Regions from separate parts of the Actinomadura miaoliensis genome, predicted to be linked through region 2. Evidence: riboswitches for the same ligand, from Rfam matches in the RefSeq annotation. Region 2 holds a riboswitch; the other holds the start of a gene.
The links. A riboswitch is a leader RNA that binds a small molecule or an ion and turns the genes downstream of it on or off. The one in region 2 is predicted to bind glycine.
Positions count from the first base shown of each region.

Region 1: another riboswitch for glycine. It lies ahead of gcvT (glycine cleavage system aminomethyltransferase GcvT); the one in region 2 lies ahead of gcvP (aminomethyl-transferring glycine dehydrogenase).

Region 1 covers NZ_BAAAZG010000028.1:67,620-82,823, reverse strand. Annotated here, with positions in the region: gene ABD811_RS21575 (L-serine ammonia-lyase) at 1-205, opposite strand, end outside; gene ABD811_RS21570 (serine hydroxymethyltransferase) at 253-1,509, opposite strand; gene gcvH (glycine cleavage system protein GcvH) at 1,513-1,902, opposite strand; gene gcvT (glycine cleavage system aminomethyltransferase GcvT) at 1,923-3,002, opposite strand; glycine riboswitch at 3,087-3,172, opposite strand; glycine riboswitch at 3,176-3,272, opposite strand; gene ABD811_RS21555 (gamma-glutamyl-gamma-aminobutyrate hydrolase family protein) at 3,270-4,034, opposite strand; gene ABD811_RS21550 (3-oxoacyl-ACP reductase) at 4,031-4,795, opposite strand; gene ABD811_RS21545 (aldehyde dehydrogenase family protein) at 4,808-6,172, opposite strand; gene ABD811_RS21540 (glutamine synthetase family protein) at 6,181-7,542, opposite strand; gene ABD811_RS21535 (GcvT family protein) at 7,637-10,102, opposite strand; gene ABD811_RS21530 (GntR family transcriptional regulator) at 10,204-10,938, opposite strand; gene ABD811_RS21525 (phosphotransferase) at 11,163-12,119, shown strand; gene ABD811_RS21520 (HAD family hydrolase) at 12,116-12,844, shown strand; gene ABD811_RS21515 (amino acid permease) at 12,880-14,487, shown strand; gene ABD811_RS21510 (FadR/GntR family transcriptional regulator) at 14,579-15,204, shown strand, end outside.
Region 2 covers NZ_BAAAZG010000008.1:34,510-49,713, forward strand. Annotated here, with positions in the region: gene ABD811_RS09395 (alpha/beta fold hydrolase) at 1-493, opposite strand, end outside; gene ABD811_RS09400 (zinc-binding dehydrogenase) at 490-765, opposite strand; gene ABD811_RS09405 (TetR/AcrR family transcriptional regulator) at 821-1,450, opposite strand; gene ABD811_RS09410 (M28 family peptidase) at 1,561-3,015, opposite strand; gene ABD811_RS09415 (SMI1/KNR4 family protein) at 3,419-4,879, opposite strand; gene ABD811_RS09420 (tetratricopeptide repeat protein) at 5,262-6,422, opposite strand; gene gcvP (aminomethyl-transferring glycine dehydrogenase) at 6,548-9,427, opposite strand; glycine riboswitch at 9,498-9,605, opposite strand; glycine riboswitch at 9,606-9,702, opposite strand; gene ABD811_RS09430 (flippase-like domain-containing protein) at 9,975-12,467, shown strand; gene ABD811_RS09435 (MerR family transcriptional regulator) at 12,520-13,119, opposite strand; gene ABD811_RS09440 (bifunctional nuclease family protein) at 14,580-15,050, opposite strand; gene ftsR (transcriptional regulator FtsR) at 15,193-15,204, opposite strand, start outside.

The sequences.
Region 1 (15,204 bases), on a different contig from region 2:
GGATCACGGCCTTGTCGCTGCCGTGGCCCTTGCCGGTCAGGCCGAGCGACCCGTACAGGACCGCCCGGACGGACGCGGTCTTCTCGAGCAGGCCGTCACGGGCCAGGCCGCGGGCGAAGCGGTGTGCGGCTGCCATCGGCCCGCCCGTGTGCGAGCTGGACGGTCCGATTCCGATCTTGAAAAGGTCGAAGACACTGATGGCCATCGCACGCTCCCTCCGTGACCGGGGGGTCGCCCCGGTCACGGGAGGCACTAGAGGGTCGGATACAGGGGGTGCTTGTCGGCGAGCGCCCGCACGCGGGCCGCCAGGGCCGCCTGGTCGCAGGACGGCTGCAGGGCCTCGGCGATCACGTCGGCGACCTCGGCGAAGTCCTCGGCGGTGAAGCCGCGGGTGGCCAGGGCGGGGGTGCCGATCCGCAGGCCCGAGGTGACCATCGGCGGACGCGGGTCGTTGGGCACGGCGTTGCGGTTGACGGTGATGCCGATGTCGTGCAGCCGGTCCTCGGCGTCCCGGCCGGTCAGCTCGGAGTCGACCAGGTCGACCAGGACCAGGTGGACGTCGGTGCCGCCGGTCAGCACCTTCACCCCGGCCTTGGCCGCGTCCTCGGCCAGCAGCCGCTCGGCCAGGATGCGGGCGCCCTCCAGGGTGCGGGCCTGCCGGTCGCGGAACTCCGCCGACGCGGCGATCTTCAGCGCGACCGCCTTGGCGGCGATCACGTGCTCCAGCGGGCCGCCCTGCATGCCCGGGAACACCGCCGAGTTGATCTTCTTGCCGTACTCCTCGCGGGCCAGGATCAGCCCGCCGCGCGGACCCCCGAGGGTCTTGTGCGTGGTGGTGGTGACGATGTCCGCGTACGGGACGGGCGAGGGGTGCAGCCCGGCCGCGACCAGGCCCGCGAAGTGCGCCATGTCCACCATGAGCAGGGCCCCGACGGAGTCGGCGATCTCGCGGAACGCGGCGAAGTCGAGCTGGCGCGGGTACGCCGACCAGCCCGCCACGATCATCTTGGGGCGGTGCTCGGCGGCCAGCCGGGCGACCTCCTCCATGTCGACGCGGCCGTCCTCGGGCCGCACGTGGTAGGCGACCACGTTGAGCATCTTGCCGGAGTAGTTCAGGCGCATGCCGTGGGTCAGGTGCCCGCCGTGCGCCAGGTCCAGGCCGAGGATGGTGTCGCCGGGCTGGAGCATGGCGAAGTAGACCGCCGTGTTGGCCTGCGCGCCCGAGTGCGGCTGGACGTTGGCGTGCTCGGCGCCGAACAGCTCCTTGGCCCGGTCGATCGCCAGCTGCTCGGTGACGTCGACGTGCTCGCAGCCGCCGTAGTAGCGCCGCCCCGGGTAGCCCTCGGCGTACTTGTTGGTCAGCACCGAGCCCTGCGCCTCCAGCACGGCGACGGGCGCGAAGTTCTCCGAGGCGATCATTTCCAGCGTGCCCTGCTGGCGGCGCAGCTCGGCGGCGACGGCCTCGGCCACCTGCGGGTCGACGGCCGCCAGGGACTCGTTGAGGGACACGGGTCAGCCCTCCTCGATCAGCTTGCCGTAGGCGGTGGCGTCCAGCAGGTCGCCCGGCTCCTCGCTGAGCCGCACCTTGAAGATCCAGCCCTCGCCGTACGGGTCGTCGTTGATGACCTTCGGCTCGTCGACCACCGTGGCGTTGATCGCGGTGATCTCGCCGCTGACCGGCGAGTAGATGTCGCTGACCGACTTGGTCGACTCCACCTCCCCGCAGGGCTCCCCGGCCTCGACGGTGTCGCCCTCGCCGGGCTGCAGCTCGATGAAGACGATCTCGCCCAGGGCGTCGGCGGCGTGCTGGGTGATGCCGACGGTGACGATGCCGTCCTCGTTGTCGAGGCCGGACACCCACTCGTGCTCCTCGCTGTAGCGGAGCTGTTCCGGAACGCTCACGTTCGTTTCTCCCAGGTGTTTCAGGATCGCTTGTAGAACGGCAGGGGGACGACGTCGACCGGCTCGTGCCGGCCGCGGACGTCCACGGCGAGCCCGCTCTCCGCGACGCCGCTGTCGACGTACGCCATGGCGATCGGCCTGCCCAGTGTGGGCGACGGAGCGCCGCTGGTCACGACGCCGCACGGCGTGCCGTCGGAGCCGACGACCGGGTACCCCTTGCGGGGGGCCCGGCGGCCGCGCGCGACCAGCCCCACGAGCCTACGGCCTGGCGGGGTCTGGGCCTGCGCCGCCAGGGCGGACCTGCCGACGAAGTCGGCCTTCTTGTCGAGCTTGACCACGCGGCCGAGCCCGGCCTCGTAGGGGGTGGTCTCGGTGGTCAGCTCGTTGCCGTACAGCGGCATGCCCGCCTCCAGGCGGAGGGTGTCGCGCGCCGACAGCCCGGCGGGCACCACGCCCTCGGCGGCGGCGAGCGCCCGCCACAGCGCCACGGCGTCGCCGGACGAGACGAACAGCTCGAAGCCGTCCTCGCCGGTGTAGCCCGTGCGGGCGATGAGCGCGTCCACCCCGGCGACCTCCCCCGCCATGACGGCGTAGTAACGCAGGTCGGCCAGCGGGGCCTCGGTGTATCCGGAAAGGATGTCCTGGGAGCGGGGGCCCTGCAGCGCGACCAGGCCGTAGGAGGCGGAGCGGTCGTCGACGGCGGCCTCGAAACCGGCGGCCCGCCCGGTCAGCTCCTCGCGGACGGTGTCGACGTTGGCGGCGTTGGCGACCACCATGAACGTCTCGGCCGCGAGCCGGTAGACGATCAGGTCGTCCAGCACGCCCCCGTCGTGCGCGCAGATCATCGTGTAGCGGGCCCTGCCGACCGCCATGGGGGACAGGTTCCCCACCAGCGCGTGGTCGAGCGCGGCGCCCGCCCCCGGCCCGGACACGAAGATCTCTCCCATGTGGGACAGGTCGAACAGCCCGGCCCCGGTGCGGACGGCGCGGTGCTCGGCGGTCTCGCTCTGGTAGCGCAGCGGCATCTGGTAGCCCGCGAAGTCGACGAGCGTGGCGCCGAGGTCGGCATGGACCTCGTAGAGCGGCGTCTTCCTGGACATGGGTGGGCTCCTTCATCGCGGGGGCGCGCGTCGGGACGCGCATCATCATCGTCCCATCGGCGCACCGGCGTCGTCGGTGCCTCCCCCTCTGTCATCGGCGCCTGAGAGCTTCACCCCTCGCGCGGGGTTTTCACCTTCGGCGGGGGACCGTGTCCCCGCTTTCCAGAGGGCGCCTGGCCTGCGCGGTCCTGGGGCCTGAGAGGTTCCGGGGAGGATTTGCTCCTTCGGCGGCCCCCGCCGGCTGCGAGGGCGCTCTCCCGCACGGGATCAGCGGCGCAGGGTCAGCGTATCAGCGGCCTCCCCTCCCGCGTAGATCCGCGCCGCGGCGACGAAGGACAGGAACAGCGCCGGGTCGTCGCCCACCTCGGGATGCCACTGCACGCCCAGCGCGAACGCGCGTCCGGGCAGCTCGGCGGCCTCGACGACGCCGTCGTCCGCCCAGGCCACGGCGCGCAGGCCGGTGCCGAGCCGGTCGATCGACTGGTGGTGGTAGTGCGCCACCGTCGGCGTCGTGTCGCCGCCGAGGGCCTCGGCCGTCCGCGACCCCGGCTCCACGCGGACGGGGAAGTGCCCGTAGACGCCGGGGGCGGGGGAGTGGTCGGTGCGGCCGCCGACGACGTCCGGCAGGTGCTGGACGAGCGTGCCGCCCAGCGCCACGTTCAGCACCTGCAGGCCCCGGCAGATGCCGAGGAACGGCAGGTCGCGGTCCAGCGCGGCGTGCACGAGCGCCAGCTCGGAGCCGTCGCGGAAGTCCCGGACGCCGGAGACCTCGGGGTGCGGCTCGGCGCCGTACAGCGCCGGGTCGATGTCGCCGCCGCCCGCGACGACCAGCCCGTCCAGCCGGTCCACCAGGGACGCCGGCGCCCCGACGGGCGGCAGCAGCACCGGCTGCCCGCCCGCCTCGGCCACCTGCCGGACGTAGGCGTAGGGCACCAGCGCCGACCGCATGTTCCACACGCCGAAGCTCGCGTCCTCGACGTATCCGGTGATGCCGATGACGGGGCGGCTCGTCTCGTTCGCGGTGCCGGTCATAGCGGGGTGACGTAGGCGCCGGAGATCCCGCCGTCCACCAGGAACTGGGACGCGGTGATGAACGAGGCGTCGTCGGAGGCCAGGAACGCCACCGCGGCGGCGATCTCGTCGGCCTCGGCGAACCGGCCCATCGGGATGTGCACCAGGCGCCGCGCCGCCTCCTCCGGGTTGGCCGCGTACAGCTCGCGCAGCAGCGGCGTGTCCACCGGTCCGGGGCACAGCGCGTTCACCCGGATCCCCTCGCGGGCGAACTGCACGCCCAGCTCGCGGGTCATGGCCAGCACGCCGCCCTTGGACGCGGTGTAGGAGATCTGCGAGGTGGCCGCGCCCATCACCGCCACGAACGACGCGGTGTTGACGATGGAGCCCCTGCCCTGCTCGCGCATGTACGGCAGCACGTGCTTGCAGCACAGGTACACGCTGGTCAGGTTGACCTCCTGCACGCGCCGCCAGGCGTCCAGCCCGGTGTCCAGGATGGACGCGTCGTCGGGCGGGGAGATCCCGGCGTTGTTGAACGCGACGTCGACGCGGCCGTAGGCCTCCTTGGCGGCCCGGAACAGGGCCTCGACCTCGTCCTCCCGCGCCACGTCCGTGCGGACGAACAGCCCGCCGACCTCCTCGGCGGCGGCCTTGCCCGCGGTCTCGTCGACGTCCGCGACGACGACCTTCGCGCCCTCGCGCGCGAACCGGCGCGCGGTGGCCAGCCCGATGCCGCCGCCGCCTCCGGTGACGACGGCGACCCGGTCCTGCAAGCGCTGCATCCTGAGCCACTCCTACTCGGTAGCGATGAAGACGTTCTTGACCTCGGTGAACGCGTCGAGGGCGTCCGGCCCGAGCTCGCGGCCCAGCCCGGACTGCTTGAACCCGCCGAACGGCGTCCAGAAGCGCACCGCCGAGTTGGAGTTGACCGACAGGTTCCCCGAGTCGACGGCGCGGGAGACGCGCACGGCGCGGCCCACGTCGCGGGTCCAGATCGAGCCGGACAGGCCGTACTCGGTGTCGTTGGCCAGCCGGACGGCCTCGTCCTCGTCGTCGAACGGCGCGACGACCACGACCGGGCCGAACACCTCCTCGGTCCAGGCGGGCAGGCGCGCCGGGTCGCCGGGGGCCAGCAGCACGGTCGGCGCGAACCAGAACCCCGGGCCGTCCGGGGCCGAGCCGCGGAACGCCACGTGCGCGTCGTCCGGCACGAACGAGGCGACCTTGGCGCGGTGCGCGGCGCTGATCAGCGGCCCGACCTCGGTGTCGTCCTTGCGGGGGTCGCCCACGACGACGTCGCGGACGGCCGGTTCCAGCAGCTCCATGAACCGGTCGAAGACGGGGCGCTGCACCAGGATCCGGGAGCGGGCGCAGCAGTCCTGCCCGGCGTTCTCGAACACCGCGAGCGGGGCCGCGGCGGCGGCCCGCTCCACGTCGGCGTCGGCGAAGACGATGTTGGCGCTCTTGCCGCCCAGCTCCAGCGTGACCCGCTTGACACGGGGCCCTGACGCGGCCAGGATCTCCCGGCCCACCCGCGTCGACCCGGTGAACACGATCTTGCGGACGTCCGGGTGGTTCACCAGCCGCCGGCCCGCCACCGGGCCCTCCCCGGGCAGCACCTGCAGCACGCCCTCGGGCAGGCCCGCCGCCAGCGCCAGCTCGCCGACGCGGCGGGCGGTCAGCGGGGTCAGCTCCGACGGCTTGACGATCACGGTGTTGCCCGCGGCCAGCGCCGGGGCCACGCCCCAGCCCATGATCGGCATCGGGTAGTTCCACGGGACGATCACGCCGACCACGCCCAGCGGCTCGTGGAACGTCACGTCCAGGCCGCCCGGCACGGGGATCTGCCGCCCGGTGAGGCGTTCGGGCGCGGCGGCGTAGTAGTACAGCGTGTCGCGCAGGTTGGCGACCTCCCAGCGGGCCTGGCCGAGCGGGTGCCCGCAGTTGGTCACCTCCAGGTCGACCAGCTCGTCGGCGTGGTCGTCGACCTGCGCGGCGAACGCCCGCAGCAGCCGGGCGCGGTCGCCGGGCGCCACGGCGCGCCAGGCGGGGAACGCGGCCTTGGCGCGTTCCACCGCCGCGTCGACCTCCTCGGTGGAGGCCATCGGCACGGCCGCGACGACCTCCTCGGTCGCCGGGTTGATCACATCGAAGTCCATCGGTCCCCTCACAGGCGCTCGAAGCCGCGGAACAGTTCCCAGTCGGTCACGGCACGGTCGTAGGCGTCCAGCTCCACCCGGGCGGCGTTGGCGTAGTGCTCGACGACCTCGTCCCCGAACACCTTGCGGGCGAGCGCGCTGGAGCGCCAGTCCGCGGCCGCCTCGCGCAGCGTCCCCACCACCCGCGGCGCGTCGGAGACGTAGGCGTTGCCGCGGTAGGCCTCCTCCAGCGGCAGCCGCTCGTCGACGCCGTGCAGCCCGGCGGCGACCAGCGCGGCGACGGCCAGGTAGGGGTTGACGTCGCCGCCCGGCACCCGGTTCTCCACCCGCAGCGACGGCCCGTGGCCGACCAGCCGCAGCGCGCACGTGCGGTTGTCCACCCCCCACTTGATCGCCGTCGGGGCGAACGAGCCGGGCTGGTAGCGCTTGTAGGAGTTGACGTTCGGCGCGTACAGCAGCGTGAGGTCGCGCAGGCATGCCAGCTGGCCGGCGACGAAGTGCTCCCCGATCTCCGACAGGCCGTACGGGCCGTCCCCGGCCATGACCGGCGTGCCGTCCTCGGCGCGCAGCGAGACGTGGACGTGGCAGGAGTTGCCCTCGCGCTCGTTCGGCTTGGCCATGAACGTGATCGACATGCCCTCCTGGGCGGCGATCTCCTTGGCCCCGGTCTTGTAGAGGACGTGCTGGTCGCAGGTGGTCAGCGCGTCGGCGAACCGGAAGGCGATCTCGTGCTGGCCGAGGTTGCACTCGCCCTTGGCCGACTCGACGTACATCCCGGCGCCCTCCATCGACAGCCGGATGCGGCGCAGCAGCGGCTCGACGCGGGCGCCGCCGAGCAGCGAGTAGTCGACGTTGTACTGGTTGGCCGGGGTCAGGTCGCGGTACCCCTTCGTCCAGGCCTGCTCGTAGGAGTCCTGGTAGACGACGAACTCCAGCTCGGTGCCCACGTACGCGCCCCACCCGCGTTCGGCGAGCCGGGCGAGCTGGCGCCGCAGGATCTGCCGCGGCGACGCGACGACGTCCGTCCCGTCCTCCCACGTCAGGTCGGCGAAGACCAGCGCGGCGCCCTCCTGCCAGGGGACGCGCCGCAGCGTGGCCAGGTCGGGGCGCATCACGAAGTCGCCGTACCCGGTCTCCCAGGACGACATCGCGTACCCGTCGACGGTGTTCATGTCGACGTCCACGGCCAGCAGGTAGTTGCAGCCCTCCGACCCGTGGGCGGCGACCTCGTCCAGGAAGTACCGGGCCGACAGGCGCTTGCCCTGCAGGCGGCCCTGCATGTCGGTGATCGCGATGATGACGGTGTCGATCCGGCCCGCGGCCGCCTCGTCGCGGAGCTCGTCCAGCGTGATCAGACCGGGGTTCCTCACAAGACGCTCATCTCTGTGGCATGGGGCGGACCGGGATGTCGGAGAGCGAATGGTCTGGACGAAGTCCATTTATCCGGGTCGGGGGGCCGGGGTGTCAAGAGCGGACGCGCGCGTTCGCGGGATCGAACAACGGCTCGCGGGCCACCTCGCCCGTCACCCACTCGCCGAACAGTTCGACCTCGACCTTCGCGCCGGGCGCGGCCCGGTCGGCGGGCAGGTAGGCATAGGCGATCGACGTGCCCACGGTGTAGCCGTAGCCGCCCGAGGTGACCCGCCCCACCACGTCGTCCCCGACGCGCACGGGCTCGTTGCCCAGGCAGACGGCGCGCGGGTCGTCCAGCGTCAGGCAGCGCAGCCGCTCGGCGACGCCGCGCTCCCTGGCGGCGACGAGCGCGTCACGGCCGAGGAAGCCGCCCGGCTTGTCGAGCTTGACGCAGAAGCCCAGCCCCGCCTCGTAGGGGTTGCGGTCAGGGGAGATGTCGGCGCCCCACATCCGGTAGCCCTTCTCCAGGCGGAGGCTGTCGATCGCCCGGTAGCCGCCCGGCGTCGCCCCGGTGGCGGCCAGCGCGCGCCACAGCGCCGCGCCGTACTCGCTGGAGCAGTACAGCTCCCAGCCCAGCTCACCGGCGAACGTCACGCGCAGCGCCCGCACCGGCACGTCGCCGACGACGATCTCGCGGGACGTCAGGTACGGGAACGCCGCGTCGGAGACGTCGTCGGGGGTGAGCGGCGCCAGCAGGTCGCGGGCACGCGGCCCCCACAGCGCGAAGCAGGCGTACTGCCCGGTCACGTCGCCGACGCGCACGGAGCCGTCGGACGGGGCGTGCCGCCTGATCCAGTCCAGGTCGTGGCCGCCGAACGCCGTCCCGGTGACGATCAGGAACGCGTTCCCGGCCGTGCGGGTGACGGTGAAGTCGCATTCGATGCCGCCGCGCGAGTTGAGGCACTGGGTGTAGGTGACCGCGCCGACCTCGCGGGCGACGTGGTTGTCGCACAGCCGCTCCAGCAGGCCCGCCGCGCCCGGCCCCGTCACCTCGATCTTGGCGAACGACGTCTCGTCGAACAGGCCCGCCGCGGTGCGCGTGGCGGCGTGCTCGGCGCCGATCGCCGGGGACCAGGCCCGTCCCGCCCAGCCGCGCGGACGCAGCGACTCGTCCCCGGCCGCCGCGTTCGGCTCGTACCAGTTGACCCGCTCCCAGCCCGCCTTCTCGCCGAACACCGCGCCGTGCGCCTCGTGCCAGGCGTAGACGGGGGAGACCCGCAGCGGACGCCCGGCCGTGCGCTCCCGGTCGGGATAGGGGATGTCGTAGTAGGTCTCGTAGTTCTCCACCGTGCGCTTGAGCGTGTACGACGGCGACCGGTAGTGCGGGCCGAAGCGGCGGATGTCCATGTGCCACAGGTCCATGGGCGGCTCGCCCGCCGTGATCCACTCGGCCATGACCTTGCCGATGCCGCCGGCGCCCGCGATGCCGTGCGCGCAGAACCCGGCCGCCACGAAGAATCCCGCGACCTCGGTCTCGCCCAGGCAGAACTCGTTGTCGGGGGTGAACGCCTCCGGCCCGTTGATCAGCTTGCGGATCCCGGCGTCGGCCATCGCCGGCACGCGCAGCTGGGAGTTGGCGGTGATCTCCTCGAAGCGGTCCCAGTCCTCGGCCAGCAGCCGCCCGTTGAAGTCGGCGGGGATCGCGTCGTGGCCGTTGCCGCCGTCGTCCGGCAGCGACCAGGACGCCGAGTCGCGCTCGTACCCGCCCATGAGCAGGCCGTCCACCTCCTCGCGGAAGTAGACCAGGTGGTCGGGGTCGCGCAGGGTCGGCAGCCGTCCCCGCCCGCCCCCGGGCCCGCTGCGCGTCCGCAGCGGCTCGGTCACCAGGTACTGGTGCGACATCGGCACGATCGGCACCCGCACCCCGGCCATCCGCCCGATCTCGGCGGCGAACATGCCGCCGCAGTTGACCACGATCTCCGCCTCGACGTCCCCGCGGTCGGTGCGCACGCCGGTGACGCGGCCGTCCTTCACCTCGACGCCGAGCACCCGGGTGCGGGTGAAGATCCGCACGCCGCCCGCGCGGGCCCCCGCCGCCAGCGAGTAGGTGAGCTGGGAGGGGTCCACGTACCCGTCGGTGGCCAGGTACGCCGCGCCGACCACGCCCTCGGTGCTCATCAGCGGGAACATCGCCTTGGCCTCGTCCGGCGAGATCTCGTCCAGCGGCAGCCCGAAGGTGCGGGCCCAGCCGATCTGCCGCCGGATCTCCTGCATCCGCTCGGGCGTGCCCGCCAGCCGGATGCCGCCGCACTCGACCCAGCCGGGCGGGTCGTCGCCCTGCTGGAGCCTGCGGTACAGCTCGGCCGAGTACATGTTCATGCGGGTCAGCGTGGGGTCGGCGCGCAGCTGCCCGACCAGGCCCGCCGAGTGGAACGTCGAGCCGCTGGTCAGGTCGGCCCGCTCGACCAGGACGACGTCGCGCTCGCCCAGTTCGGCCAGGTGGTAGGCGATGCTCGTGCCGCCCACGCCGCCGCCGATGACGACGACGCGCGCGCGGCCGGGGAGGTTCTTCGACACGGGGGTCCCTTCATGCGTGCCAGGGTCGGTTCGTGCGTGCCGGGATCGGTTCGTGCGTGCCGGGATCGGTTCGTGTGCGGGGGTGGCGTCCGGGCCGGGGGTCAGCGTTCTTCGGGGGACGTCCAGACGACGACGCGGGTGCGGTCGCCGCGGAACAGGTCGTCGGCGTGCTCGATCGGCTCGCCCGCCGCGTTGTAGGCGACCCGCTGCACGGCCAGCAGCGGGGTGCCGGGCGCCACGTCCAGCAGCCCGGCGGTCTCGGCGTCGGCGGCCACCGGCTCGATGCGCTCGACGGCGCGTTCGGGCGACTCGCCGTACTTGTCGCGCAGCAGGTCGTACAGCGAGCCGCCGAGCGCCTGCTCGGCCAGGTCGGGGAAGCGCCGGGCGGGGAAGCGGGAGCGTTCCAGCGCGATCGGCTCCCCGCCCGCCAGCCGCACCCGGGTGACCGCCACGACCGGCTCGTCCCGGTCCAGCCGCAGCGCCTCGGCGACCGGCGGCTCGGGGACGGTCAGCGCCACCGCGATCACCCGCGTCCCGGCGACCATGCCCTGCCGGCGGATGTACTCGGCCAGCCCGGCGAAGTGCGCCAGGTCGCGCTCCACCTTGGGCGCGGCCACGAACGTGCCGCCGCCGCGCCCGGGGCGCCGCACCACCTGCCCGGCGCGCTCCAGGTCGTGCAGGGCCAGGCGCAGCGTGGCGCGGCTGACCCCGAGACGCTCGGCCAGCTCGCGCTCGGGCGGCAGCCGGTCGCCGGGCAGGTAGCCGCCCTCGCGGATGGCCGCCAGCACGCCCTCCCAGGCCCGGCCACGCAGCGATTCGTCGCTTCCGTCCGTCATGACCGACTTCCTACCACGCCAATGGACATACCAAAAGGGGTTGCGGTCGAACCGAAAGAAAACCGTCGGCGCCCTATTGACGCGGGCCGCTCACGCTCGCAGACTTCCAGGACATCGAACGTCTTCGGGGGGCATGGACGGGCCCCCGGACGCCCAGATCGTGTTTCCAATGGGTTAAGGGCAGCCCAATCCATGTAACGCCGAACTCACACTGGGGACGGTTCATGGCCGCTGCCATCGAGGAAGTGCTCGCCCGAGCCGGTCTGCCGCCGGACCCGTCCGGCGCCGGGGTCACCTGCACCACGCTCAAGGGCGGCCTCAGCCACCGCGTCATCCGCGTCGACACCGGCGGGCGGCGCTACGTCCTGCGGATCCTCGACCCGGCGGTGAGCGAGGCCGGGCTCGGCGTCCCGCTGCGCCAGGAGATCGACAACACCGTGCGCGCGGCCCGCGCCGGCGTCGGCCCGCGCGTGCTGGCGGTCGTCGAGGACTACGCCGACGGGCGGCCCGCGCTGCTGCTGGAGTTCGTCGACGGCCGCACCCTCGGCCGGGACGACGTGCGCGACCCCGGCATGATCCCGCGCGTCGCCGCCGCCTGCCGCAGGCTGCACGCCGCGCCCGACCCGTTCGGCAACCGGTTCAGCATCTTCCGCAAGCAGGACGAGCTGGTCGCGCTGTGCCGCCGCCACGGGCTGCGGGTGCCCGACGGCTACGCCGACCACCTGCCGGTCATGGCCGGCATCGAACGCGCCATGGACGCCGCGCCGCTGCCGCTCGTCCCCTGCCACAACGACCTGCTGCCGGAGAACCTCATCGACGAGGGCGCGGCGGTGCGGATCGTCGACTACCAGCTGTCCGGCATGAACGACCCCGCCTTCGAGCTGGGCAACATCGCCGCCGAGGCCGACTTCGACCCCGACCGCGCCGCCGCCCTGGCCGCGGCCTACTTCGGCGCCGACCTGACCGAGGCGCTGGTCGCCCGGGTACGGCTCTACCTGCTGGCGTCCAACTACACGTGGACGCTGTGGTTCTCCGTCCACCACGGGCTGCTGGCCGCCGACGCGGCCGACGCCGAGTTCGACTACTGGGCCGAGGCCGCCGACAAATGGGGCCAGGCCCTGCGCGACCTCACCGACCCGGGTCTCGGTCGGCTCATCGACACCGTGCGGGCCGCCCGATGACCGGGCCGGGCCTGACGATCGCCGGGCTCCCCGGCGTCCGCGCCGCGATCTTCGACTTCAACGGCACCATCACCGACGACGAGACGCTGCAGTACGAGGTGTACGCCGAGATCCTCGCCGAGCACCTCGGCGTCGTCCTGGAACGTGACACCTACTTCACCGACCTCGCCGGGCGCAGCGACCCCGCCATCGTCACCGCCGTCCTGGAGCGCTGCGACCCGGCTCCCGCCGGGCCGGCCCGCGACGCCCTGGCGGCGCGGATCATCGAGGCGCGGGTGCGGCGGTACGCCGAGCGGGTGCGGGACGCCCCGCCGGTGCGGCCCGGGGCGGCGGCGCTGATCCGGGCGCTGGCCGGGCGGGTTCCGCTGGCCGTGGGCACCGGCGCCTTCCGGGCCGAGGTCGACCTGGTGTTGTCGGCGGCCGGGCTCGCCGGCGCGTTCGACGCGATCGTCACCGTCGAGGACGTGCGGGCGGGCAAGCCCGACCCCGAGACCTTCCTGCGCGCCCTGGACCTGCTGTCACGCCAGGCTCCCACCCCGTCCGGCCGGGGCCCCGCGCTCCGGCCGGCCGACGTCGTGGTGTTCGAGGACTCCCCGTTCGGCATCGAGGCGGCGCGCGCCGCCGGGATGCGCTGCGTCGCCGCCCACCTCACCAGCGAGGCGGGCGCCGAGGCGGCCGGGGCGGTCGTCGGCGCCCTCGGGCCGGAGCTCCTCGCCGGCCCCTGACCCCGAAACCGCCCATCGCCTCACGAGGAGGCCCCATGGCCCGACAGCCCGACCCGCACGCCGACCCAAAGGCCGACCCGCACGCCGACCCGCGGCTCGACGACGACGCCAGGCGGCTCGCCGAACTCGGATACAAGCAGGAGCTGGACCGCTCCTGGAGCGGCTTCTCCAACTTCGCCATCTCCTTCTCGATCATCTCGATCCTGTCCGGCTGCTTCACCACCTTCGGGCAGGCCTGGAACAACGGCGGGCCGGTCGCCATCGCCTGGGGCTGGCCGATCATCGCCGGCTTCATCCTGGTCATCGGCTTCTGCATGGCGGAGCTGGTGTCGGCGTACCCGACGGCGGGCGGCATCTACTGGTGGGCGGCGCGGATGGGCCGTCCGGTGCACGGCTGGTTCACCGGCTGGCTCAACCTGATCGGCCTGGTCGCGGTCACCGCGTCGGTGGACTACGGCGCCGCCACCTTCCTCAACGTGCTGCTGGGCATGCTGAACGAGGACTGGGGTGGCGACCTGGGCTTCGTCTTCGGGCTGTTCCTGGTGATCCTCGTCCTGCACGCGCTGATCAACATCTTCGGGCACCGGCTGGTGGCGCTGCTGCAGAACATCTCGGTGTGGTGGCACGTGTTCGGCGTCGCCGCCGTCGTGGCGATCCTGGTGTTCGGGCCCGACTCGCACCAGAGCGTCTCGTTCGTGTTCACCGAGCGGATCAACAACTCCGGCTTCTCCGAGGGCATGTACTGGTTCTACGTGCTGCCCCTCGGCTTCCTGCTGACCCAGTACACGATCACCGGGTTCGACGCCTGCGCGCACGTGTCGGAGGAGACGCGCGGCGCGGCCCGCACCGCCGCGCAGGGGCTGTGGCGCTCCATCGCCTACTCGGGCGTCGGCGGCTGGATCCTGCTGCTGGCCTTCCTGTTCGCCGCCACCGACGTCGACGCGGTGAACGAGCAGTTCGGCGCCGTGTCGGCGATCTTCACCACCGCGCTCAGCCCGGCGCTGGCCAAGATCGTGGTGGCGATCTCGGTGATCGGCCAGTTCTGCTGCGGGATGAGCTGCGTCACCAGCATGTCCCGGATGACCTACGCCTTCGCCCGCGACGGCGGCATCCCCGGCTCGCGGCTGTGGGCGAAGGTGGACCGCAACCGCACCCCCGTCAACGCGATCATCATGGGCTGCGCAGCCGCGCTGGTGCTGACCCTGCCCGCCCTCTACAAGAGCCCCACCGGCACGCCCGTGGCGTTCTACGCGGTGGTGTCGATCGCGGTGATCGGGCTGTACCTGGCGTTCCTCATCCCGATCTGGCTGCGGCTGCGGATGGGCGACGCCTTCCGGCCGGGCCCCTGGACGCTGGGCGCCAAGTACAAGGTCATGTGCTGGATCGCGGTCATCGAGATCGCGGTGATCTCGGTGTACTTCGTGCTGCCGCTGGCGCCCGCCGGGGTGCCGGGCGGCGGCGACTTCGACTGGACGGCGGTCAACTACGCCCCCATCGCCCTCGGCGTGGTGCTGCTGCTGGTCGGCGGCTGGTGGCTGCTGTCGGCGCGCCGCTGGTTCACCGGACCGCGCACCACCCTCGACGACACCGAGCTGGCCGTGCTCGGCGGCGAGAGGGAGCCGGGCGCGGGCGCGCCCGCCTGACCTCGCCGCGGCGGGCGACGCCGGGCCGGGCCGCCGGCCCGGCGTCTACCCTTTGCCCACGGAACGAGGACGGCGTCGGGAGGGCGGAGAAGTGACCGGGGACGAGCCCGCGACGGTCGCCTCGATCGTGTTCCGCCCCGTCCGGGAGGGCAACGCGTTCGAGGAGACCGTCGAGCGGCTGCTGCAGGCGATCAAGCTGGGCGTCGTCGACCACGGCGAGCGGCTGCCGCCCGAGCGCGAGCTGGCGCCCCGCCTGGGCGTGAGCCGGGTGACGCTGCGCGAGGCGATCCGCGCGCTGCAGCAGGAGGGGTACGTCGAGTCGCGGCGCGGCCGCGCGGGCGGCACGTTCGTCACCTACCGGCCGCCGCGTCCCCGCGACGGCGACCTGGCCCGGGTCGCCGCCGATCGCGGCGCCGAGCTGAGCGACGCCCTCACCTACCGGCTGGCCGTGGAGAGCGGCGCCGCCGCGCACCTGGCCTCCACCGGGCTGACCGGCGGGCAGGCCGACCGGCTGCGCGCCGCGCTGGCCGCCGTCAACGGCGCCGACCTGGCCGGGTACCGGCGCCTGGACGTCCGCTTCCACCTGACCATCGCCAAGCTGACCGGGTCGCCGCTGCTGGCCGCCGCCTGCGCCGACGCCCGGATGCGCGTCACCGACCTGCTCAACGCGATCCCCGTGCTGCGCCGCAACATCGAGCACGCCGCCGTCCAGCACGC
Region 2 (15,204 bases):
CGGAGAACGTCCGCCGGGGCTGGGGGGTCAGCCGCGGTTCCACCCACGCGACCTGGGCGGGATCGGTGACACCGGCGGTCGACGCGGACGTGAGGGGCACCAGTCCGTTCACGGTCACCGAGTCGACCCAGTCGCGGAAGAACCGGGGCGCGCGGTCGTCCAGCGACTCGCCGTCGCGGGCCGCCCACGCGTCCACCATGACGAGCCGCCGCACGCGTTCCGGCATCCGGTCGGCCGCCTCCCGGACGACCAGTCCGGCATAGCTGTGCCCGACGAGCACCACGTCCCGCACGTCCTCGTACCAGAGGGTCTTGAGGACGTCCTCCACATGCGTCTGCAGCCCGATCTCGGGGCTGCACAGATGGGCGCGCTCCCCGAGCCCGGTCAGCGTCGGCGTGAACACCTCGTGGCCCGCCGCCCGCAACCGCGCCGCCACGTCCCGCCAGCACCAGCCGCCATGCCAGGCACCGTGCACCAGTACGTACGTCGTCATCGCAGCTCCTCCTCGACCGTCAGCACGACCTTGCCCGTCGTGCGCCCTCGGGCGACCAGACGATGCGCCTCCGCCGCGTCCTCCAGCGGGAACGTCCGGTCGACGTGCACTTTCAGGGATCCCGCGCGCACCAGACCGGCCAGCGCCTCCAGGCCCGCCAGGTGCCCCACTCCCCCGGCCGCCCCCACGACGACGACCCGTTGCCCCATGTCGCCGTCCCACTCCGCCTGCCGTATCGCCAGCATCGTCGTCACGATCAGGAACACAAACATACATACAGCATGTATGTCAATGACCTGAGGCGGCCCAGGGCCGGGCCTCGGCGTGTCAGTCTCGGTGCAGGCACCCGTCGACGCGGCCCGCCACCCCGGCCAACATGAGCCTGAGCTGGCGCAACGTGTCGTCGGCCATGGCCTTCTGGTCGTCCGCGCGCGCGATGTCGAGGGCGGCCTCGCAGATGCCGCCGTACAGCAGCGACGTCAGCGCCTCCAGCGGCCGCTCGGGAATGCACCCGGCCTCGACCGCGATGCCCAGCCCCCTCCGCAACTGCTCCTTGCACCCGGCCTGGATGTCGCGCATGTCCGTCCAGCCCAGCGCCGCGGGCGCCTCCACCAGCGTGATCCGCCGCACCCCGGGTTCGAGGGTGGCCTCCAGCATGGCCGCGCAGCCCGCCAGGATCCCCTCCCACGCATCGGCCTCGGCGGAGAACGCCCGCCGCACCACGACCGCCAGCCGGCGCTGCTCCTCCGCGTACACCTCGCGGAAGATCTGCTCCTTGTTGCTGAAGTGGTGGTAGAACGCGCCCCGGGTCACCCCGGCCCGCTCGCAGATGGCTCCGAGCGACGTCGCCGCGAACCCCCCGTCCACGAACAGCTCCCGGGCGGCGGCCACCAGGGCCGCCGTCGTGGCCCTGGTCCGCTCCTCCTGAGTCCGCCGCACACCGGCCCTGGCGCCCACAATCCCTCCCCGAACTGGACCTCGCAAGCGACCCTACCGACCACTCCCCTCAAGCGCCCGAGCACGACCGCCGCTCGTCTCGCGAACAGCCGCGCCGTTCGCGTCGGGGGTCAGGAGGAGCCGTCGCGCTCGGCGAGCACGTCGTCGACGTCGACGGCGAACCGCCCGATCGCCCACGCCATGGCGCGCGTGTTGCGGTCGAGTTCGGCGCGGTGAACGTTCCGCACCGTGTCGCAGGGCTGGTGGTAGCAGGGATCGAACATGTCGCCGGCTCGCCCTCCGAACAGGGCGGCCTGCTCGGCGGTCTTGGTCTGGTACGTGCCGCCGTCCAGGCCGCCGATGGGAATGCCCACGTCCCGGAACGACAGGTGGTCCGAGCCGATGCCGGCGATGTCCTGGGGCTGGAAGGCGAGCCCGCGGCTGCTGTAGTACCCGGTGAGCACCCGTTCGACGGCCCCGGAACCGGCCGGCCCCGGCCCGCTGCCCGTGTTCGGGTTGTCGCTGTCGTCCCCGTCGATGATGAACCGGCCGAAGTTGGGTCCGGCGATCAGCTCGTAGTTCAGGTACAGCGCGATGGCGCGCCGCTGCTCGGCGGTGAGGTTTGCAACGTAGTGCTCGGACCCGACGTCCAGCAGTTCTTCGGCGCCCCACCAGGCGAACCGGACCTTGTTGCGGACGGCGTGCTGCTTGGGCGCGAGCCGCAGCGCCGTCTCCAGCAGGGCGGCCGCGGCGGTGGCGTTGTCGTTGATGCCGGCCGTCTCGCGCACGCTGTCGAGGTGGGCGCCCGCCATGACGACCCGGTCGTCCCGCCCGCCGCCCGTCTCGGCCAGGATGTTCTCGGTCACGCCGGCGATCCGGTGGCCGCGCAGGTCGAGCCGGATTCGGACCGGCGAGCGGCGGGTGCGCTCCGCGACCGTCTCCGCCCATCGCTGCGTCACCGAGGCGATCGGCAGGGGCACCGAGGCGGGGTCGAACACGTGGTTCCGGTAGATGTTGTCCGGCCGCGCGGTCGGCATGTACATCAGCACGGCGCGGGCCCCGGCCTCCGCGGCGACACGCACCTGCGTCACGAAGCCGCACGACGAGCGGGGCATCACGACCACCGCTCCGTCCGCCGGAGTCGCGTCGTAGTCCTCGCGTTCGCATCCCACGCTGGAGTCGACGGGCGGCGCGACGAGCGGAGCGTCGATCCCGCCGGGCGGCGTCGACGGCGACCAGCGCCACATCAGCACCCGTACCGCCGCGTCGTCCGGGGACGTCACGGCGCGTTCGGCGTCCACGCGATGGTCCTGGTACGGCACCGGTTGGCGGACGACCCGGTACCCGGCACCCCGCAGACGCTCGACCAGGTACCGGGCGGACGCGTCGAAGCCGGGGCTGCCGGTCGCCCGCGTGCCGCCGCCGATGTCGGCGGCGTGCTGCCAGGCCCGCAGGTGGACGAAGGCCGCTTCGCCCGAGACGGAGCGTTCCAGCTGTTCCGCCAGCCGGGACGAATGGCCGACCGGCGCCACGGCACCGACCCCGGCGACCACCGCGCAGAGCAGTGCGGGAAAGGCCGCGGTCATCGGATCACCTGCCGTCTCGACTGGTGACGGCCGCGATGCGCCGGTCGGCGATCACGCCCCTGCGCCGGTGCGGAACCTGCGGATCGAAGTCCATCGACGTCTCCCTAGCGCGGTGAATTTTCCCCGGAGGTGTCATCCGCCCCGACAGATCGCAACCTCGTCCGCTTTGTACCGCTTTCCCCATGGCCACGCAAGAGCGGAACAGCCTCCGGCTTCCGCGTCGCCACAGAAGGCATGACGCCTATCGAGCACCAGAAGAAATCCGCCGGGGCGGAGCCCGGCCGGCCATTTCGTGAACTGGCGGGCGAGGTACCTGTGGGCGCGCCGCGTGGGATTCGGTGCCGAGTGTTCGCGGCGTGTGTTGTGCACGTTGCCGGGATCGCGCTGGCAGGACGCCGATTCGTCAGGTCGTGATGGACCTTCCGCTGCGGCGCCAGGCCGTGCTGACGTCGAGGCCGAGGCGGGCCGCCCAGTCGATCGCCTCGGCGAGCGAGGCCTCCCCTGCGAGACGGGCCGCGGCGAGCGCGGGCGGAAGGGTGCCGTCGCGGAACATGGCGTCCCACTGGCCGGGGCCTAGCGACAGGAAGCGGAGCTGGCCCATTCCGGCCAGGACGCCCGGGTCGGCGATCTCCGTACGGGACAGGTCCAAGCCGTACAGGCGCGGCAGGGTGCGCAATGCGGCGATGTGGACGGGGCCGCCGCCGGTGACCGACAGCGTCCGCAGGGTGGGGTGCGCGGCCAGCGCGCCGAGGTCGCCACCCTCGTCGAGGCCGAGCGCGGCATCCTCCAGCGGCAGGTCGCGCAGCGGCCCCAGGTCGGCGGCCGTCACACGGTTCAACGCCAGTGCGCGCAGCCGTGGGGTGGCGCGCAGGACGGCCAGGTCGGTTCGGCGCGCGTCGTTGACGGTGAGTTCCTGCCACGAGGGTTCCAATGCCGTCGCATCCGGCAGGCTCTCCAGGACGCCGGAGGTCGGCGGTTCGGGGGCGCGCTCGACCCCCAGCTCCAGCCAGCCGTCCTCGTCGTCGACGTCGTACTCTCCTTCGTCGAGCAGGCGCAGGTAGCGGCCCAGCAGCGCGGTCACCGAATCGGCCTCGTAGGCGGGGCCGCGCTCGTAGTCGCGGCCGATCCGGATCACCTGGCCCGCACGGCCCTTCGGCGCCGGGCTCATGTCCACCGCGAGATAGTGGCCGCCTCCGTCGTGCGCGAACGGAATCCACCCGTCATGCCCGCTGCACCGCCGGACGGTCTCGACCGGATGGGCGTCCAGGACGACGGCGTCCCAGCCCAGCTCCCACCCGCCCCAGGCACGCTCGCGCTGCCGCGCGTGCTCCCGGACGACCTCGTCCAGCGGCAGCCACTCATAACCGTCGAACAGGCCCGCGAGCCCGCGTTCCCCGTCGGCGATCTCGTACAGGGCGCGCAGGTCGCAGGGCAGCGGGCGGCCCAACCGGCGTTCGGCCTCGCCAATGTCGGCCGCCGGGTCGCCCAGCTCGTCCCTCACCCCGAGTTCCGCACGGCGGCGCAAGTACTCGCGGAACCGCCCGGCCGCCGTCTCCGGGTCCCCCGCCGGGGCGGTGTCCAGCGGCCCTTCCTGAAGGTGGCCCGGTTCGGCGGGCAGGTAGCCGGGGTCGAGCACGGCACAGTACTCCTTGCCGAATCCCCGCCACACGCGCTCGTTGAAGGCGGTCAGCGAGTAGGCGCCGGACGGCTCGCACACCAGCTCCAGCGTCAGCAGCTCCCACCCCTGCGCCTGCTCGGCGGACGCCCACAGTTCGTCGAGCACTCCCTCGGCCACGCCGAACGCCTTCGCCGACCGGGTCTGCCCCCCGGACATGTCGTAGGTGAGGCTGCAGCTGCTGCTCAATCGGCCCGCCCACCCTGAGAACGTCGCCCGTGCCCAGCCTTCCGGCGCCGAGTCCGCCACCCGCCGAACGACCCGCTCCACCACCGGTACGTCCTCGTCGCGCATTCCCGCCCCTTCCGTCGAGTCCGTCCCCGAACCTAGAACGGCCCGCCGACAAACCGCTCCGCCGAAGCCGATCGACGGCCGGCGGTGCCGGTGGCCGCCGCTCGTCGGGGACGGATCGCCACGATCACGAGATGTCCTGCCCGCGCCGGGAGCCGTTGCCGTCAACGGCGCCGCACCGGAGGCGTACCGCTTGTGCCGCGGCGTCTTGGCGTTCCGGCCGTCCCAGGTCAGCCGTCGGGGAGACCGGTGTCCCACACCCCCGCTGCTTGGGCCGGGGTCATACGGTGGCGTCGGGCCAGCCTGGGGGGAGCAGGGAGGCGGGGGTGCCCATGGCCAGGCGGAGGCGTTCGGCGAAGCTCTCGTGCAGCAGCGGGCCCCAGGCGTAGTCGCTGGGCACACGGACGGCCTTGCCGATCAGCTCGTGGGTCTCGCCGGGCCGCTGCTCGGCCGGCTCGTCGGCGTACCGGACGGCCAGCAGCGCGTACATGTGGTCGAGGGCGCCGAACGCCTCACCGGCCACGGCGGGCAGCGTGCCGTCCGAGACCGCCTGTTCCAGCACCGGTTCCCACCACAGGTTCTCGGGGTCGGCGTCCTCGTCGTCGCCGCCGAAGTCGCGGCGCAGCCGGGCCCGGACCTGCGCGGCGACGCCCGGGTCGGCCAGGCCGCGCCGCCACACCTCCCGGCTCTCGGCCCCGCGTCCGCGCAGCGGCAGGGTACGGGCGAGCAGCTCGATCGCCAGCGGCCCGGCCTCGGCGTCGACGGTGGCGTCCTCGCCGTCGCCGAGGGCGGCGGTGAACGCCCCGATGGCCTGGTCGAGGTAGGCGATGCCGAGCGCCACCGCCAGCCGTGCGTAGGCGTGCGGCGCGGTGTCGCGGTCGACCAGGCGCAGGCCCGCGGTCAGGACGCGCTGGGCGCGGGCGGGCTCGCCGCGTTCCAGCAGCCGCTGCGCCAGGTCGTGGGCGGCCAGCGGGCCGTACTCGGCGTCGCCGGTGGCGATGGCCCGCTCCCAGCGTTCGCGGGCGGTGTCGAAGTCGCCCGCGTCGTCGGCCAGCCGCGCCAGCGCCACGTGCGCCGGGGGCAGGTAGGCCGGGTTGCCGAAGTCGACGACGACCTGCCAGGCGGGCCCGGCCAGCTCGTACTCCCCGGCGCGTTCGTGGGTGAGCGCCAGGTGGTAGGCGGCGCGCGGCCCGTACTCGGGGTCGCCGGTGGCGATGGCGGCACGGTCGGCCTCGCGGGCGCCGGCCACGTCTCCGGCGTCGTCGAGCACGACGGCCAGGCCGAGCGCGGCACGGGCGCGGACGGGGGTGTCGCCGAGCGCCAGGACCTGCTCGAACAGGTCGGCGGCGCGGTCGAGCTCGCCGTCCTCGGCGAGCCGCCGGGCCTCCTCGCACAGGTGCTCCGGGGTGTCACCGGGGGGCGGGGCCGAGGTGTCGCTCATAGGGTGCTCAGCCTATCGAGCCGCCGCCCGCCGGAGACGGGACGACACGAAAACCGACGGGCTTGATCATCGGTGTCCGTGCCGTCCCGCGGCGCGTGCCCCGCGCGGTTCTCGGGCGGTGCGGGTCAGTCCTCGAACGCCTCCGGCGGCGGGCAGGAGCACACCAGGTTGCGGTCGCCGTACGCCTGGTCGATGCGGCGCACCGGCGGCCAGTACTTGCCCTCGCGCAGCGACGGCACCGGGTAGGCGGCCTCCTCACGCGAGTAGGAGTGCTTCCAGTCCTCGGTGATCAGGCAGGCGGCGGTGTGCGGGGCGTTCTTGAGCGGGTTGTCGTCGCGGTCGTAGGCGCCGTCGGCGACCCGCTGGATCTCCCGGCGGATCTCGATCATCGCGTCGCAGAACCGGTCCAGCTCGGCCAGGTCCTCGCTCTCGGTGGGCTCGATCATCAGCGTGCCGGCCACCGGGAACGCCAGGGTCGGGGCGTGGAACCCGTAGTCGATCAGGCGCTTGGCCACGTCCTCGGCGGTGATCCCGGTCTCCTTGGTGATCTTGCGGAGGTCGGCGATGCACTCGTGCGCGACCAGCCCGTTGCGGCCGGTGTACAGGATCGGGTAGTGCGGGGCCAGCCGCCTGGCCAGGTAGTTGGCGGCGATGATGGCGCCCTCGGTGGCGGCGCGCAGCCCGTCGGGGCCCATCATCGCGATGTAGGCCCAGGAGATCGGCAGGATGCCCGCCGAGCCCCACGGCGCCGCCGAGATCGGCCCCACGCCGGTGCCGGCGGGGCCCGCCTCGGGACGCAGCGGGTGGTTGGGCAGGAACGGCACCAGGTGCTCGCGCACGCCGACCGGGCCGACGCCCGGCCCGCCGCCGCCGTGCGGGATGCAGAACGTCTTGTGCAGGTTCAGGTGCGACACGTCGGAGCCGAACTCGCCGGGACGGGCCAGCCCGACCAGCGCGTTGAGGTTGGCGCCGTCGACGTACACCTGGCCGCCCGCCTCGTGCACGGCCGCGCAGACGTCGGTGATGGTCTCCTCGAACACCCCGTGGGTGGACGGGTAGGTCACCATGATCGCGGCCAGCTCGGCGCGGTGCTTGGCGATCTTGGCGTGCAGGTCGTCGAGGTCGATGTTGCCGTGGTCGTCGCACTTGACGACGACCACCCGCATCCCGGCCATGACGGCGCTGGCGGCGTTGGTGCCGTGGGCCGACGACGGGATCAGGCACACGGTGCGGTGCTCCTCGCCGCGGGAGGCGTGGTAGCCGCGGATGGCCAGCAGCCCGGCCAGCTCGCCCTGGGACCCGGCGTTGGGCTGCACCGACACCTTGGCGTACCCGGTGATCTCGGCGAGCCGGTCCTCCAGCTCGGCGATCAGCTCCAGGTAGCCGGCGGCCTGGTCGACCGGCGCGAACGGGTGGATGTTCGCGAACTCCGGCCAGGTGATCGGCTCCATCTCGGTGGTCGCGTTCAGCTTCATCGTGCAGGAGCCGAGCGGGATCATCGACCGGTCCAGCGCGATGTCCTTGTCCTGCAGGCGGCGCAGGTAGCGCAGCATCGCCGTCTCGGAGCGGTGCGCGTGGAACACCGGGTGGGTCAGGTACGGGCTCTCGCGGCGCAGCTCGCCGGGGAACGCCTCGGCCGGGTCCTCGTCGTGCGCCGGGTCCACGCCGAAGGCGTCCAGGACGGCGGCGACGTGCTCGGGCAGCGTGGTCTCGTCGCAGGCGATCGCGACGTGGTCGGCGTCGGCGCGGCGCAGGTTGATCCCCCGGTCGCGGGCGGCGGTCACGACCTGGTCGGCGCGGCCGGGGACACGGGCCAGCACGGTGTCGAAGAACGCCTCGTGCACCACCTCGACGCCGCCGCGCCGCAGCCCGGCGGCGAGCTCGGCGGCGCGGCGGTGCACGCGCTGGGCGATCGCCGCCAGCCCCTCGGGCCCGTGGTACACCGCGTACATGCTGGCCATCACGGCCAGCAGCACCTGGGCGGTGCAGATGTTGCTGGTGGCCTTCTCGCGGCGGATGTGCTGCTCGCGGGTCTGCAGGGCCAGCCGGTAGGCGGTGGCGCCGTCGGCGTCCACCGACACCCCCACCAGGCGGCCGGGCAGCTGCCGCTGGAGCCCCTCGCGCACGGCCAGGTATCCGGCGTGCGGGCCGCCGAACCCGTACGGCACGCCGAACCGCTGCGCCGAGCCGACCGCGATGTCGGCGCCGGACTCGCCGGGCGGCCGCAGCAGCGTCAGGGCGAGCAGATCGGCGGCCACCACCACCTGGGCGCCGCGCTCGTGGGCCTGCTCGGTGATCGGCGCCAGGTCCCGCACGGCGCCCGACGCGCCCGGGTACTGCAGCAGGACGCCGAAGAAGTCGCCGTCGGGCAGCCCGCCGGACAGGTCGGCGGTGACCACCTCGATGCCCAGCGGGATCGCGCGGGTGCGGATCACCTCGATGGTCTGCGGCAGCGCGTCGGCGTCCACCAGGAAGGTGCCGGGCTCCTTGCGCTTGGACGCGCGGTGCGCCAGGGCCATGGCCTCGGCGGCGGCGGTGCCCTCGTCCAGCATGGAGGCGTTCGCGACCGGCAGCCCCGTCAGGTCGGCGACCACCGTCTGGAAGTTCAGCAGCGCCTCCAGCCGGCCCTGGGAGATCTCCGGCTGGTAGGGCGTGTAGGCGGTGTACCAGCCGGGGTTCTCCAGCACGTTCCGCATGATCACGCCGGGGGTGACCGTGCCGTGGTAGCCCAGGCCGATCATGGAGGTGAGCACGGTGTTGCGGCTCGCCAGCTCGCGCAGCCGGGCCAGCGCCGCGGTCTCGCTGAGGGCGGGCGGCAGGTCCAGCGGGCGGGCGGTGCGGATCGCGGCGGGCACCGCGTCGTCGACCAGGGCCTCGGCCCCGGAGTAGCCGATGGCCGCCAGCATCCGGGCGTGCTCGTCGGGGGACGGCCCGATGTGCCGGTCGGCGAACCGGGTCGGGGGATGCTGCGGCGACGCCACCGGGGCGAAGAACTGGGCGGTCATTGGGGATCCTCCTGGGCTGCTGCGGTCGCTCAGGGCGGCCGCCCGCCGCGCTGGCGCGGTCCGGCGACCTGTCTCCCCCTCTGTCTCGGCACCTGAGAGCTTCACCCGCGGAACGGGGTTTCCCCTTCGGTGAGACGCCCCCGCCCATCGGAAGGCGGCGCCTGCTTTCCAGAGGTGCCTCGCCCGAGCGGTCCTTTTGCCTGAGAGGTTCCGGGGAGGGTTTGCCCCTTCGGCGCCCCACGCTGGCGGCGTGGGGTCTCTCCCGCACAGGGTCGACGGCGTCCTATATGGGAACTCTATCCAACAGATCCGTGACGATCGTCCGCCGGGGGACGGCCGTGGCGACGCCGACTGCGCGGAATCCGCGCGCTCGCGGCGTCCCGCGCGGCCGCCCCGGCACGTCGCCAGTACGATAACCACAGCTCACGGACGGGATGATCGCCGCGGGCGCAGGGCGACAACTGTTCCCGGCCGGGGGCGGACGGGGGCGCGGCACGGTGCACGCGCCTCTCGACGCGACGCCGCCGGTTCTGGAACGCTCATCACGATGACAGGTCCGGACGGCGGTGCGGCGGTGACGCAGACCCAGGAGGAGACGGCGCCTCCCGGCGTGGCGGCGACGGTCGGCGTGCCGGTGGAGGAGCCGGCCCGGCCCGACCGGATCCGGCGGCCCTCGGACGCCATCCGGTTCGCCGCCTCGGTGGCCGGGCTGGTCGGGATCATGCTGCTGGTGTCGTTCGCCCAGCAGACCACCCACGGCCTGCAGACCGACATCGCCGAGGGCACCGCGCACGCCCCCCGCTTCCTGCTCACCCTGGCCACGCTGGTGTCCAGCTTCGGGGTGCTGGCGGTGCCGGTGGCCTTCGCGGTCGAGCGGCTGTTCCACAAGGACGGGGTGCGGGTCGCGATCGCGCTGCTCGCCGCGGTGATCGCGTTCGTGCTCACCATCCTGCTGGACGACCTGGTCGTCCCGGCCGCGCCCGGCGGGGTGCTGGACTCGCTGATCTGGGGCGGCACCGACACCGCGCCCGTGCACACCGACATCACGCCGGTCATCGCGTTCGTCACCGCCGTCGGCATGGCGGGCCGAAGCCGCTGGCAGGCCGTCACCTGGACGATGATCGGGCTGGCCGCGCTGACCGGCCTGACCGCCGCGACCGCGTCGGTGGCGGCGCTGGCCGCCACCTACTGCCTCGGCAGCGCCATCGGCCACGGCACCCTGTACGCGGTCGGCACCCCCAACCCGCGGCCGCCGGGCACGGCCGTGCTGGCCGCGCTGGAACGGCTGGGGCTGCGTCCCACCCGCGGGCGGCAGGTGCCCGGCGCCGCCGACGATCCGCGCCACTACACCGTGGCGACCGCGCACTCCCCCGGCGACGCTCCCGCCGACGCCACCGGGCGGCCCCTGCCGGGCGGCGACTGGCAGCTGCGGGTCACCGTCCTGGACCGCGACCAGCAGACCGCCGGGCTGCTGTACCGGGTGTGGCGGCTGGTGCGGCTGCGCGGCGGCTCCACCCGGCGGGCGCTGCGCTCGCTGCGCCGCTCGCTGGAGCAGGAGTCGCTCATGGCCTACGCCATGGAGTCGGCGGGGGTGCGCACGCCGCGGCTGGTCGCCACCTGCGAGGTCGGCACCGAGGCCGCGCTGCTGGCCTACGAGCACGTGCCCGGGCGGCCGCTGGACGCCGTGCGCGACGCCGAGATCACCGACGAGCTGCTCGAGGACGTGTGGCAGCAGCTGCGGCGGCTGCAGGCCGCCCGGCTGGCGCACCGCCGCCTGGAGGGCGACGCGATCCTCGTCGGCGACGACGGCCGCGTCCGCGTCGTCGACCCCCGCTCGGGCGAGATCGCCGCGGGCGACGTGGCGCTGCGGATCGACCTGGCACAGCTGCTCACCACGGTGGCGCTGCGGGTCGGGCCGGAACGCGCCGTCCGCTCCGCGGCGCGCGTCCTCGGCGACGGGCCGCTGGCCGGGGCGGTGCCGCTGCTGCAGCGGGTGGCGCTGTCGCGGTCCACCCGCGCGGCCGTCCGGCAGGACAGGGAGCTGCTGCCCCGCATCCGCGAGCAGATCCTGCGGCTCAAGCCGGAGACCGAGGCCGCACCGGTGCGGCTGGAGCGGTTCCGGCCGCGCACCATCCTGTCGATCATCGCGCTGACCGTCGCCGCCTACATCGTGGTGCCGCAGCTGTCGAGCGTGAACCTGCCCACCCTGATCTCGCAGGCCGAGTGGTGGTGGGCGGCGGTCGGGCTGGCCGCCTCGGCGGTCACCTACCTGGCGGCGGCGCTGATGCTGATGGGCTTCGTGCCCGAGCGGCTGCCGCTGGGCCGCACCGTGCTGGTGCAGCTCGCCGCGTCGTTCGTCAAGCTGGTCGCGCCCGCCGCGGTCACCGGCGTGGCGCTCAACACCCGGTACCTGCAGCGCTCGGGCGTGCGGCCCGGGCCCGCGGTCGCCAGCGTCGGCGCGTCCCAGCTGATGGGCATGGTGGCGCACATCCTGCTGCTGATCGTGTTCGGGTTCATCACCGGGTCGACCCACAACGCCACCAAGGACCTGGCCCCGTCGCGGACCGTGGTGATCGTGCTGCTGGGGCTGGCGGTGCTGGCCGGGATCGCGCTGACCATCCCGAAGGTGCGGCGGTTCGTGGCGGCCCGGCTGCGCGGCATGTTCTCCGGGGTGGTGCCGCGGCTGGTGGACGTCCTGCAGTCACCCAGCAAGATCGTCCAGGGGGCCGGCGGCACGCTGCTGCTGACCGTGGGGTTCATCGTGTGCCTGGACGCCTGCATCCGCGCGTTCGGCGGGTCGCTGCCGTGGACGGCCGTGGCGGTGGTGTTCCTCACCGGCAACGCCCTGGGCTCGGCCGCCCCCACGCCCGGCGGCCTGGGCGCCGTGGAAGGCGCCCTGACGCTGGCACTGACGATCTCGGGGCTCACCGCCGACACCGCCACCTCGGCGGTGCTGCTGTTCCGTCTGCTGACCTTCTGGCTGCCGGTCCTGCCGGGCTGGGCCGCCTTCACCTACCTGCAACGCAAGGAAGCGATCTAGCCCGTACCCCGCCGGGGCCGCGGCGGCGGCCTCGTCCGGGCCGCCGCGGGCGTCAGCCCGTCCGCCGGGCGCGGCGGCGGTGCGCCAGCTCGTCGTGGGGATGCTGGGCGGGACCGTCGGCGGCGGCTCTCTCTCCGGGCAGCTCGGCGAGGCTGCCCTCGACCTCCTGCCACACCCGGCCCAGCGCGATCCCGAACACGCCCTGCCCGCCCTGCAGCAGGTCGACCACCTCGTCGGCCGAGGTGCACTCGTAGACGCTGACCCCGTCGCTCATCAAAGTGATCTGCGCCAGGTCCTGGACGCCGCGGTCGCGCAGGTGCGCCACGGCGGTACGGATCTGCTGCAGCGACACCCCCGTGTCCAGCAGCCGCTTGACCACTTTGAGCACCAGGATGTCGCGGAAGCTGTACAGGCGCTGGCTGCCCGACCCGTGCGCGGCCCGCACGCTGGGCTCCACCAGGCCGGTGCGCGCCCAGTAGTCGAGCTGACGGTAGGTGATCCCCGCGGCCGCACACGCCGTCGGGCCGCGGTAGCCGACATCCTCAGGCGGCGCCGACACCTCGGTGTCGAACAGCAGTCCCTGCTCTCCGGCACGCTGGGACGCCATCTGCCTGTCGGGGGTCGCCTTGCCCTCGCCGCTGCTCACCGCCACGCGGACCTCCGGCTTCTATCAGCCCGCGGCGTTCCGTCAAGGGGGTTTGACGAATGACGCCACGAGTGTTCCACCAGCACGGTAGGTGCCGGTCAGAGTGTGGTCAACGTTCGTCGTCGGCGCGTCGCATGCCCGGATGAACCGCCTTCACGTGGGCAAACTGCACACCTTCGCACTCATTCTCTCCTACCCCGCCGCCTCCGGAGCCGAACGACCGGCCGCCCGCGCCGCAAGTTCACACAGATCAGAGCATGATCTTGCATCCGCGGCGCACCCGCTCCCGGGACGCCGACCCCCCGGCGCCCCGTCCTCGCACTCCTGTGCCGCACGTCACACGCCATACTCCCCCAGGAATCGGCGACCGCACATCCTCACGGGCCCAATGCCCTTACCCGGCGGCCACCTAACCGATACCGGCCACACTTTTTCTGGAGACCCGGCTCCACCGGCACGTTGGTGGGTCGAAGGCTGGCACGGCGGCACCTATGGCCGGGCCCCGCGTAGGAGACCAGGCGACCGCTCAGTCCGGACTGTGGTACCGGTTCCAGTCCGGCGGCCGTCGCGCCGCATCGATCTGTGCGCGCACTTCCTCCTTGCGCGCCTCCGAACGTTCCCGCAGTTCTCGGTCGGCCTCAGCACTCACGCGCTTCAACCACCGCCGATACCTGTGCCGCAGAGAGTCCCCACCTCGACGCCCCATGCGCCCAATGTGCTCCCGATCCGACCGATCAACAAGCGAGACCGCAAATCAGCCGAAAGACTCCCAGCCAGGCAGCCCGGGAAGGCAACAACCCGAACAGGCCCCCAGGCATCACTCTCTGAACATCCCGAGGACCCAAGCTCATCGAGCGGCAGCCCCACCTCGAGAGCGAAGCTCACACGCCAGGGGACGCACCTCAGACGGGGTTCCAAAGAGTCGCCCCCGGGAGAAACAGCGGGCCGGACCTACAGCGAAGGCAAGCGCAGCCCACAGACCAGGCGGACACACCTCGGACAGGAGTTCCAGGGGGTCGCCCCCCGGGAAAAACAGGCGAGCCGGGCCCTCGGCGAAGGGAAGCACAACCCACAAGGCAGGAGACGCACCTCAGACGGGGCTCCAAGGGGACGCCCCGGGAGAGACAGCGGGCCGGGCCTTCAACGAAGAAAAGCACAGCCCACAAGGCAGGGGACGAACTTCAGGCGGGGGCTCCAAGGGAACGCCCCCCTGGGCGAAACAGTGCGCCAGGCCCCCGACGAAAGTGAGCGCAGCCCACAAAGCAGGGGACGCACCTCAGACGAGGTTCCAAGGGGACGCGCCCGGGAGAGGCAGCAGGCCGGGCCCTCGGCGAAGGGAAGCACAGCTCACTAGGCAGGGGACGCGCCTCGGGCGGGGGTTCCAGGGGGTCGTCCCCCTGGGAGAGACAGGCGGGCCGGGCTTCGGCGAAGGTGAGCGAAGCTCACCGAGCATGCTTCGCCCCCGGTCAGCCAGCGCGGCCGAAGTCCTCGGGGGTGATGGTGTCGAGGAACTCCCGGAACTTCTCGACCTCGTCCTCCTGCTCGTCGGGGATGGCGACGCCGGCCTCCTCGAGCACGTCCTCGCTGGCGAAGATGGTCGCGCCGGTGCGCAGTGCCAGCGCGATCGAGTCGGACGGGCGGGCGCTGACCTCCACGCCGTTGGAGAAGACCAGGTCGGCGAAGAAGATGCCCTCGCGCAGGGCGGTGATGTTCACGGTGCGCAACTGGACGCTCAGCGCGTCCAGCACGTCGCGGAAAAGGTCGTGGGTCAGCGGACGGGCCGGCAGCACCCCCTGCTGGGCGAAGGCGATCGCGGTCGCCTCGACCGCCCCGATCCAGATGGGCAGGTACCGGTCGCCGTCGCTCTCCTTCAACAGGACGATCGGCTGATTGGAGGGCATCTCGACCCGGACGCCGACGACCTCCATCTGCTTCACTGCGGCTCCCTGCTGGTCCTCGCTGTTTCGATCACCACGTGCCCGGATCGATGTCTGACCGAACCCTAAGGCCCAACGTACACCCAGCATCGGACGGTGGCCCCCGCCGACCGCGCGGCAATAACCTCCGTGCGGCCCATGATCAGGGGTCAAG